DNA from 2 places in the Alistipes shahii WAL 8301 genome. Region 1 is predicted to be linked to the other one. Evidence: riboswitches for the same ligand, from Rfam matches in the RefSeq annotation. Region 1 holds a riboswitch; the other holds the start of a gene.

Region 1 (4,372 bases):
TAAAGTTGAAAAGAATCGTCAACGGGATGTTTACCGTATGCGCCGGAGCCATATAGGGAGTTTGTGCCACGGAAGCGTCGTATCGTGCGAACGGATTGGTGTAGATCACCTCTCCGTCGGGAAAGTAGGCCGTAATACGTGCGTAGGGGTCATTGTCCCTCATGGTATAGCTGGCCGCGGACGAGTTCCGGGCCAGCGACAGAGTGGTGTGATCCTGCCCCGTCACCTTGATACTGTCCGCCTGGCGCGACAAGGCGATGTAGATCGTTTCGCCGTCGAGTCCGATCTTCTCGACCGACGGCAGATTCCTGTTTCTGGCGTATTTCACCTCCCAGTCCCCATGTCCGTAGTCGGGAATGCGCATCGCATAATAGCACCCTCCGAGAAGCGTTTCCTTTATGTCTTCATACCTCGCCGACGGACAATGCAGGAAATTGCACCTTACGGCGATACGACTGGACTTATCAGGATAGTGCAGGTCGTCGTTGGCCAGTCCGAAACTGTAATGCCCGGCGCTCAACGCCCAGTCCCAGTACTCGTTTTCGGTGCTCTTTCCGCTGTCGAGTTCCATGATCCTGTAACCGCCGAGTTTCTGCATGAGGCTTTTCGACGTGCCCGTCGTTCTCAAGGGGTGATTCATCTGGATGAAATCGGACTCCTTTCCGAGCAGGTCTAACTGGAATTGTTTTTGGGAAGCGAAAAGCGGGATCAAATGATCGAAGCGGTTGACTTCGTCGCAACCGAATACCAGCTTATGGTATTTGAATAGGTTGATACCGTGTTCGTAGACATTGACCTGCAACAGGGAATCGTATGGATGTAGGGTCAATTCATTGTGATTCGAGAATGTTACGATGTCATATCCGAATTTCCGGTAGGCTTCATCGGTTTCGGCCGGCCAATATTCGCACTCGTTCAGGATGCCCTTTACGCGCGTATGCGTATGAAAATTGGCTCGTTTCCAGCATATGTCGGATTCCCCCCCCGGTATGGGTTAAAAATGTCGGGGCCGCTGAAGGGTTTAGCCTCACTGAAATCATATACGGGGCTTACGCTTGTCACAAAGATTGCCAGCAAGGCGATCAGTATGAGCGAGACGATGGTTTTGCCCAATGCGACCGATATTTTTCGCAGCATGTAAATCAAAGTTCGTTCATTTGGATGCAATGCGTTTCCCATAAATTAATGGCTGAAGATAATTGCTGCAAAGTTAACAAAAATGCGGCAAGAGCAAAAGGGAAAATAGATGTGTAGAAACGACTGAATTCGGATTTGGTACATTAAAGTAATATTGGGGATGTTTTTGCGGGTGGAAGCGCAAGCCGGAATGGGATCCTTTCCGGCGCTTTCTGGCTGCGGTTGGTGAAAATAATCCGCGATTTCGGGCGGTTTCTCGGAAAGAAGCGTTATCTTTGCCGCAGGTTTGGTGCTCTCCTTCCCGGGCGTGGAAGAAGGGTGAAAAGGGAATCGGGTGCAAATCCCGGACAGTCCCGCTGCTGTGAAACTCCGTGAAGGCTCCGAACATCTCGCCACTGGTCCGCAAGGACCGGGAAGGCTTCGGAACAGGAGCAAGTCAGAAGACCTGCCAGGCCGATTCGACGTCAGGAAGCCCCGGGGGATGGGTATTTGACATCGGGTTATGTAATGCTTATTGTTTTATGTCGGACTTTGCCGCCGGGTGCTGCGCCTTTCGGCAGGCGGGATTTTTCCCGGACGGAAGCCGACCGGATGAGGATTGGATATGGAATTAATCGAACGATTGTTATTTGGCTCCGAGTCGCTTTGGGGCGGAGGTGTGGCCCACTCGGTGCTGATTCTGGCGCTGGTCGTGGCGTTGGGTGTCATGCTGGGCAAACTCAAGGTCGCCGGCGTGTCGCTGGGCGTGACGGGCATTCTGTTCGTCGGCATCGCCTTCAGCTATTTCGGCATGAACGTCGACGAACACCTGATGCACTTTCTCAAGGAGTTCGGACTGATTCTTTTCGTCTATTCGATCGGCTTGCAGGTCGGGCCCGGATTTTTCTCCTCGTTCCGCAAGGGCGGCGTCACGCTCAACAAACTGGCGGTGCTGGTGGTGGCGCTGGGTGTCGCCACGACGGTGGCGCTCTATTACATCACGGGCTTGTCCATGACGACGATGGTCGGCGTGATGTCGGGCGCCGTGACCAACACGCCCGGACTGGGCGCCGCACAGCAGGCTTTCAGCGACATGCACGCCGGAGCCGATGCCCCGGACATCGCCACGGGTTACGCCGTGGCCTACCCGCTGGGCGTCGTGGGAGCCATCCTCACGCTGATCGGGCTTCGCTACCTGCTGCGCATCGACGTGAAACGCGAAGAGGCCGCCGCCGGGCAGGATTCGGACGCGCAGAAAGACCTGACGACCCGGCGTCTTTCCGTCGAGATCGTCAATGCCGCCGTCAACGGCAAGACCGTCGCCGAGATCCGGGACCTTGCGCTGCGGGATTTCGTCATTTCGCGCATCAGCCGCGGCGGCGGAAGCCCCGAACTGGCCGACGCTTCGACGGCGCTTCATTGCGGCGACCGCATCCTGCTGATCGCCGCGCCCCGGGACGTCGAGGCGCTGGTGGCCCTGCTCGGGCGGGAGGTCGACGCCGAGCCGATGGTCCATGACAAGGCGATGATTTCGCGGCGCATCCTGATCACCAAGCCCGAGCTGAACGGCAAGACCCTCTCCGAACTGCGGGTCCGTTCCACGTGCGGCGTCACGATCACGCGCATCAACCGTTCGGGCATCGACCTGGTGGCCTCCGGAAACCTGCAATTGCAGATCGGCGACCGGGTGACGGTCGTGGGGCCCGAATTGTCGGTGGCCCATGCCGAGCGGCTTTTCGGCAACTCGCTCAAGCGGCTCAACCACCCCAACCTGATCCCCATTTTCACCGGCATCGCGCTGGGCGTTCTGCTGGGCAGCATTTCGTTCTGGATTCCGGGCATCCCGCAGCCCGTGAAACTGGGTCTTGCCGGAGGTCCGCTGATCGTGGCCATCCTGATCGGCCGCTACGGGCCGCACTACAAACTGGTCACCTATACGACGATGTCGGCCAACCTGATGCTGCGCGAGGTGGGCATCTCGCTCTTCCTGGCGGGCGTGGGATTGGGCGCGGGCGAGGAGTTCGTGCCGACGCTCGCGGCGGGCGGATATGTCTGGATCGCCTACGGAGCCGTGATCACCGTCGTGCCGCTCCTGCTGGCGGGCATTTTCGGACGCTTCTACTACAAACTCAACTATTATACGCTGATCGGCGTTCTTTCGGGGGCCTCGACCAACCCGCCTGCGCTGGCCTATTCGGCCGAACAGACCTCGTCCGACGCTCCGTCGGTCGGTTACGCGACGGTCTACCCGCTGTCGATGTTTCTGCGGGTGCTGGCGGCACAGCTTTTGATACTGATATTCGGTTAAACCGGAAAAGGAGCGGCAAGGAAACGGACACGTTGCCGCCATAACGGGGTCGGACGCGATCAGCAAGCCGGCCGCGCCTTTTTCCAAAGACGAACGCTTATGAATATCGTGCTGTATGGAGTTCCGGCGAAGACCGCCGGCCGGATCGCAGGCCAGTACGGCCTGAAGCTGATCAACTCACCCGACAAGTTCGACGCCTCGGGAACGATGGTGCTCGTTCCGCCGATAAGCACTCCGCGCTACCTGCTGGCGTTCTACAACGCCATGCTGCGCCACGAGGACGACGTCGATGCGGTCATCATCTGCGGCATCGAGTCCTGCGAGGCCGCCTCGACGGTGCAGTACTGCACGCCTCCGGGAAAATTCTTCTCCCTGAACGGCGGGTTGGACGAGGAGGAGCTTCTCTCCGAACTGCGCCTGATCCTCGACTCCCTGTTTGCCGAGGGCAACCAGCTCAACGTCTGACCGCGCGTCAGGCTCCTTGCCGGTGCCGACGGTCGTCAGCAGCGCGACGATCTCGTATGCGCCCGACCGGACGGCCGCAGCGGCGCGTGAGCCGAATCCTTGCCGCCGCGTTCCGGTTGAAAACCGCCCTTATCCGTTCCATACGACCGATTCCGCGTCGTGGAAAAATCCGCATACGAGCGTCAGGTACTCGGGCATGCGGCCTCCGCTGCCCCACTTCATCTCGATTCCGAACAGTTCGGAGGCCGTGCGTGCCACGTCGAATCCGCAGGCTTCGAGCGACGGCCGCACCAGTTCCGGATGGCGGCAGGGCCTGCCTTCGGGGCGCGTGCAACTCCCCTCGGGACAGTGAATGCACGTTCCGACGTAGGCGAACGAGCGTCCGCCGTATTGCCGTTCCATCTCCAGCAGCCGACGTTCGAGCCGCTGCCGTTCGGGCAGGATCAGGCGTCCCGCTTCGGAGACCGGGAGTCCCGGCTCCTC
Region 2 (4,372 bases), 1.7 Mb from region 1:
CGGGAAGGCCTTCGCATCGGCGATGCAGTTTTCGAAGGAGGTGAATTCCGGAATGGTGTATTCGCCGCCGAAAAGCAGCACGACGAGGATGCCGACGGCCATGAACAGCAGCGCGAAGCCGAAGACCGGGTAGATGCGGCCGATGATCTTGTCGACGGGCAGCAGCGTGGCGGCGATGTAGTAGACGAGAATCACGCCCAGCACGATCAGCAGCAGCCACGAGAATCCGCCGAAAGCGATGCCTTCAAGCGACGGGACGTCGAGGCGGGCCGCGACGAGCGATGCGGGCTGCGAGAGGAACACCGCACCGACGAGGATCATCAGCCCGGCGGAAAAGAGCCGCATGACGATCTTCATGCCGCCGCCGAGGTAGACCCCGGCCGTCTCGGGAAGACTCGCGCCGTCGTGGCGCAGCGAGATGACCCCGGCGATGAAGTCATGCGCCGCACCCATGAAGATGCCGCCGAAGGTGATCCACAGAAACGCCACCGGCCCGTAGGCCGCACCGAGCACGGCGCCGAAAATCGGGCCGAGCCCCGCAATGTTGAGCAGTTGGATCAGGAAAATGCGCCACCTCGGCAGGGGCACGTAATCCACGCCGTCGTAAAGGCGGCTGCAGGGCGTCCGGGCCGCCGGGTCGATGCCGACGAGCCGTTCCAGATAGCGTCCATACGTGAAATATGCGGTCACCAGCAACGCCAGGCACACCAGAAAAGTAATCATCGTAAAACAGTTTCGGGTCAGTTTTAGCGCGAATATAGCAAGAAAAGCGAGAATTTTCGCAAAATTGTTGCGAGAAAAAAATATTTTTCAGATATTTGCAGTCCCAAAGGGAACCTCGGTGTTCCCGAAAGGCTGAATTAGCTCAGCGGTAGAGCACTTCACTCGTAATGAAGGGGTCCCGAGTTCAAATCTCGGATTCAGCTCCAGGAGGCGTGAGAGAGAAGGAACGGATTACGTCGTCCACTGCAAAAAGTCTTATGTGTCAACGACATGTAAGACTTTTTCGTTTTCAGGCGTCAGGAGAGAGCAACTGCGCGCAGGCGTCCGCCTCCCGGCCGGCGCAGCTGTTCCGTCCCCGGAAACGACCGGAAATGAACCCCGGGCGGCGGGACCTTCGGCAGGCCGCCGGCATAAAATTCGACCGGCGCGTCTTCTTTTTCATCTTTTTTCCATACCTTTGCTGCGCAACGGTTCGCCGAACGAGGCCCCCGGCCCCGGGCGATTAAAAGGGAATGCCGTGAAAATCGGCAACAGTTCCCTCTGCTGTAAGTTCCTGCCGCCGAAGCGGCACATCAGACCCCGACAATCTCTTGCCACTGGTTTTCACGCGACCGGGAAGGCGTCGGGACCGGAACGAGTCAGAAGACCTGCCGCTGCAATGGTTTTACAATCCAGGGGGAAATGGATCGTGATCGGCAGGAAAAACGGTTTCCGGCATATCCCCGAATGTAAAATCAGGCTACTGCGAAATTCCGGCCGGACGCATGCCGTGCGCACGGCACGAATGCGGATCTCCGGAACATCCGCAAAGATTGGTTGAACGATTTAAACGAAGAGGATATGAGCTGTTTTTTCAGTCATGCCGGACGGACGGCGATACCGGCGCTGCTCTCGGTAGCGCTGGCGGCCGCAGCCTGCAACAAGGACGGAGAGATTACGCTGCCGGACAGCAAACCCCGAATCACCCTCGACAGCGAGACAGGCGTCTACGCGGCCAAGATCGGCCGCGCGGTGACGATCACGCCGACCGTGGAAAACGAGGGAGAGGCCGCTTACAGCTGGACGATCGACGACGAGGTCGTTTCTACGGCGCGCGTGTTCGAATACGTATTCAACGAGGAAGGCCGCGTCTATGTGACCCTGCGGGTCGAAAACCGGGCGGGATACGACGAGAAGGAGGCGCGCATCGACGTGAACCGGCTCGCTCCCCCCGTCATCTCGCTCATCGTGCCGCAGACGGGGCTATACGTGCTCACGGGACGGGAATACACGTTCGCACCGGAGGTGCAGAACGGCGAAAACGCCCGTTACGAATGGTATCTGGACGACTCGTCCGTACCGGTCTCCACCGAAAAGGACTACATCTTCATGCGCACCCAACCGGGAGACTGCTCCCTGCGGCTGACGGTGACCAACGAGGACGGCACGGCCGAGAAAACGGTTGCCGTACACGTCGTGGACGTCATTCCGGTCCGCATCGCGTTCATCCCCTCCTCCTACCTGGCCGACCCGCTGGTGCGGAGCGTATCGCTCGGGCGGACGCTGTTCCTGCGGCCGCAGGTGAGCGACGCCGTCGGGCCGGAATATGCATGGTACGTGAACGGCTCTTTGCAGGAGGACGCAACCCAACGCATGTTCGCCTTCACGCCGGAGAAGGAGGGCGAATACGAAGTCACCTTCCGGGTGACGGACACGGACGAAAGCCCGGCCGCACCCCTCTCGCGCCACATCACGCGCGCATCGTCGAAGCGAATCACCGAAAAAACGCTCCGGGTGACCTGCTACGAACGCGAATCGGAGCGCGTCATCACGACGACGGGACAGCCCGCGTCGAACCGGGTGCTCGAATTCCTGCCCGCGCCCGGACAGTTCGTCAACGAAACGGGCATGGCCGGATACACCGGCCAGAAGAGCTTCGAGGAGGCCCGTCTCTACGCCGAGAACCGGCTGAAAAAGGGTGAGTTCGTCTCGCTCGGCAACTTCGGCGGCTACGTGATCCTCGCCTTCGACCACAGCGTGGAGAACAAGGGCGGATACGACTTTTCGATCCCCGGCAACCAGTTCGAAGGGAGCAACGAACCGGGCGTCGTGTGGGTGATGCAGGATGTCAACGGCAACGGCAAGCCCGACGACGAATGGTACGAACTCCGGGGCAGCGAAACGGGCGGCGAATGGACCGTCCAGGAGTATGCGGTGACCTATTACAGACCCGCCGGGCCTCGCCAGGGGGTGAAATGGACCGACAATCTGGGCCGGAGCGGGCAGGTAGCCTATCTGGGACAGTTCCATGCGCAGGACTACTACTATCCCCTGTGGCTCGAAGAGGAGTCCCATACCTATTACGGCACGGGCCTGCGGCAGAACACCACGCAGACCCCAGGCGGAGACTGGTCGAACAACTCGTTCGAATGGGGGTACGTCGACAACGCGGGCAGCGACAATCTGGAATCTTCGTCCAAAACCGGCAAGACCTGGTTCAAGATCAGCAACGCCATGACGCCCGACGGACAGCCCGCCGGATTGCGCTACATTGATTTCATCAAGGTGCAGAGCGCCATCAACGGCAGCGCCGGAGGACTGGGCGAACTCTCGACCGAAGTCGCCGGAATGGCCGTCGACGAGAACCTCAACCGATAACCCCATTCCCGACCGCAACGCATGAAACGATTCTTACGACAGATTCTGCCCGCGGCTTTATGCCTCTCCGCCCTCGGCGGCTGCATGAAGTGGGACTACGGCCGCACGGAGGATTTCTCGGCGACGGAACGGGGGCTGTTCATCGTCAACGAGGGCATGTTCCAGTACGGAAACGCCACGCTGTCGTATTACGACCCGGAAACGAAAACCGTCGAAAACGAAGTTTTCCACCGGGCCAACGCCTTCAAGCTGGGCGACGTGGCGCAGTCGATGACCCTGCACAACGGCGTGGGATGGATCGCGGTGAACAATTCGCATGTCGTTTTCGCCGTCGACCCCGACACCTTCCGCGAGGTGGGACGCATCACCAACCTCACCTCGCCGCGGTACATCCATTTCGTTTCGGACGAAAAGGCCTACGTCACGCAGATCTGGGACAACCGCATCTTCATCGTCAACCCCAAACGCTACGAAATCACGGGATATATCGAGTGCCCGGACATGACGGCAGAATCCGGCTCCACGGAGCAGATGGTGCAGTACGGCAAATACGTCTTCGTGAACTGCTGGTCCTACCAGAACCGTATCCTCAAAATCGACACCGAGACCGACCGGGTCGTCGGTCAGCTGACCGTCGGCATCCAGCCCGCGTCGCTGGCGATGGACCGGAACAACAAGCTGTGGACCGTCACCGACGGCGGCTACGAGGGCAGCCCCTACGGATATGAAGCCCCGTCGCTGTACCGCATCGACGCCGAAACGTTCTCCGTGGAGAAGCAGTTCCGGTTCCGGAAGGGGGACTCCCCGTCGGAGATGCAGCTCAACGGCACGCGCGACACGCTCTACTGGATCGACCGGGACGTCTGGCGCATGCCCGTCGCCGGGGAGCAGCTTCCGGTGCGCCCGTTCCTCGAATACAGGGAGACCAAATATTACGGACTGACGGTCGATCCGGCCAACGGCGACGTGTACGTTGCCGACGCCGTCGACTACCAGCAGCAGGGAGTCGTCT

Evidence for each region. Region 1 has a riboswitch for cobalamin ahead of NQ492_RS15460 (putative transporter). Riboswitches for the same ligand answer to the same signal wherever they lie in the genome.
Region 2: another riboswitch for cobalamin. It lies ahead of NQ492_RS08320 (PKD-like domain-containing protein); the one in region 1 lies ahead of NQ492_RS15460 (putative transporter).

Annotation. Positions count from the first base shown of each region.
Region 1 covers NZ_CP102253.1:3,648,770-3,653,141, reverse strand. Annotated here, with positions in the region: gene NQ492_RS15465 (hypothetical protein) at 1-829, opposite strand, end outside; cobalamin riboswitch at 1,408-1,604, shown strand; gene NQ492_RS15460 (putative transporter) at 1,742-3,424, shown strand; gene NQ492_RS15455 (hypothetical protein) at 3,524-3,889, shown strand; gene NQ492_RS15450 (DUF2284 domain-containing protein) at 4,019-4,372, opposite strand, start outside.
Region 2 covers NZ_CP102253.1:1,929,705-1,934,076, reverse strand. Annotated here, with positions in the region: gene NQ492_RS08330 (carbon starvation CstA family protein) at 1-723, opposite strand, end outside; tRNA gene NQ492_RS08325 (tRNA-Thr) at 855-929, shown strand; cobalamin riboswitch at 1,175-1,392, shown strand; gene NQ492_RS08320 (PKD-like domain-containing protein) at 1,564-3,360, shown strand; gene NQ492_RS08315 (glutaminyl-peptide cyclotransferase) at 3,382-4,372, shown strand, end outside.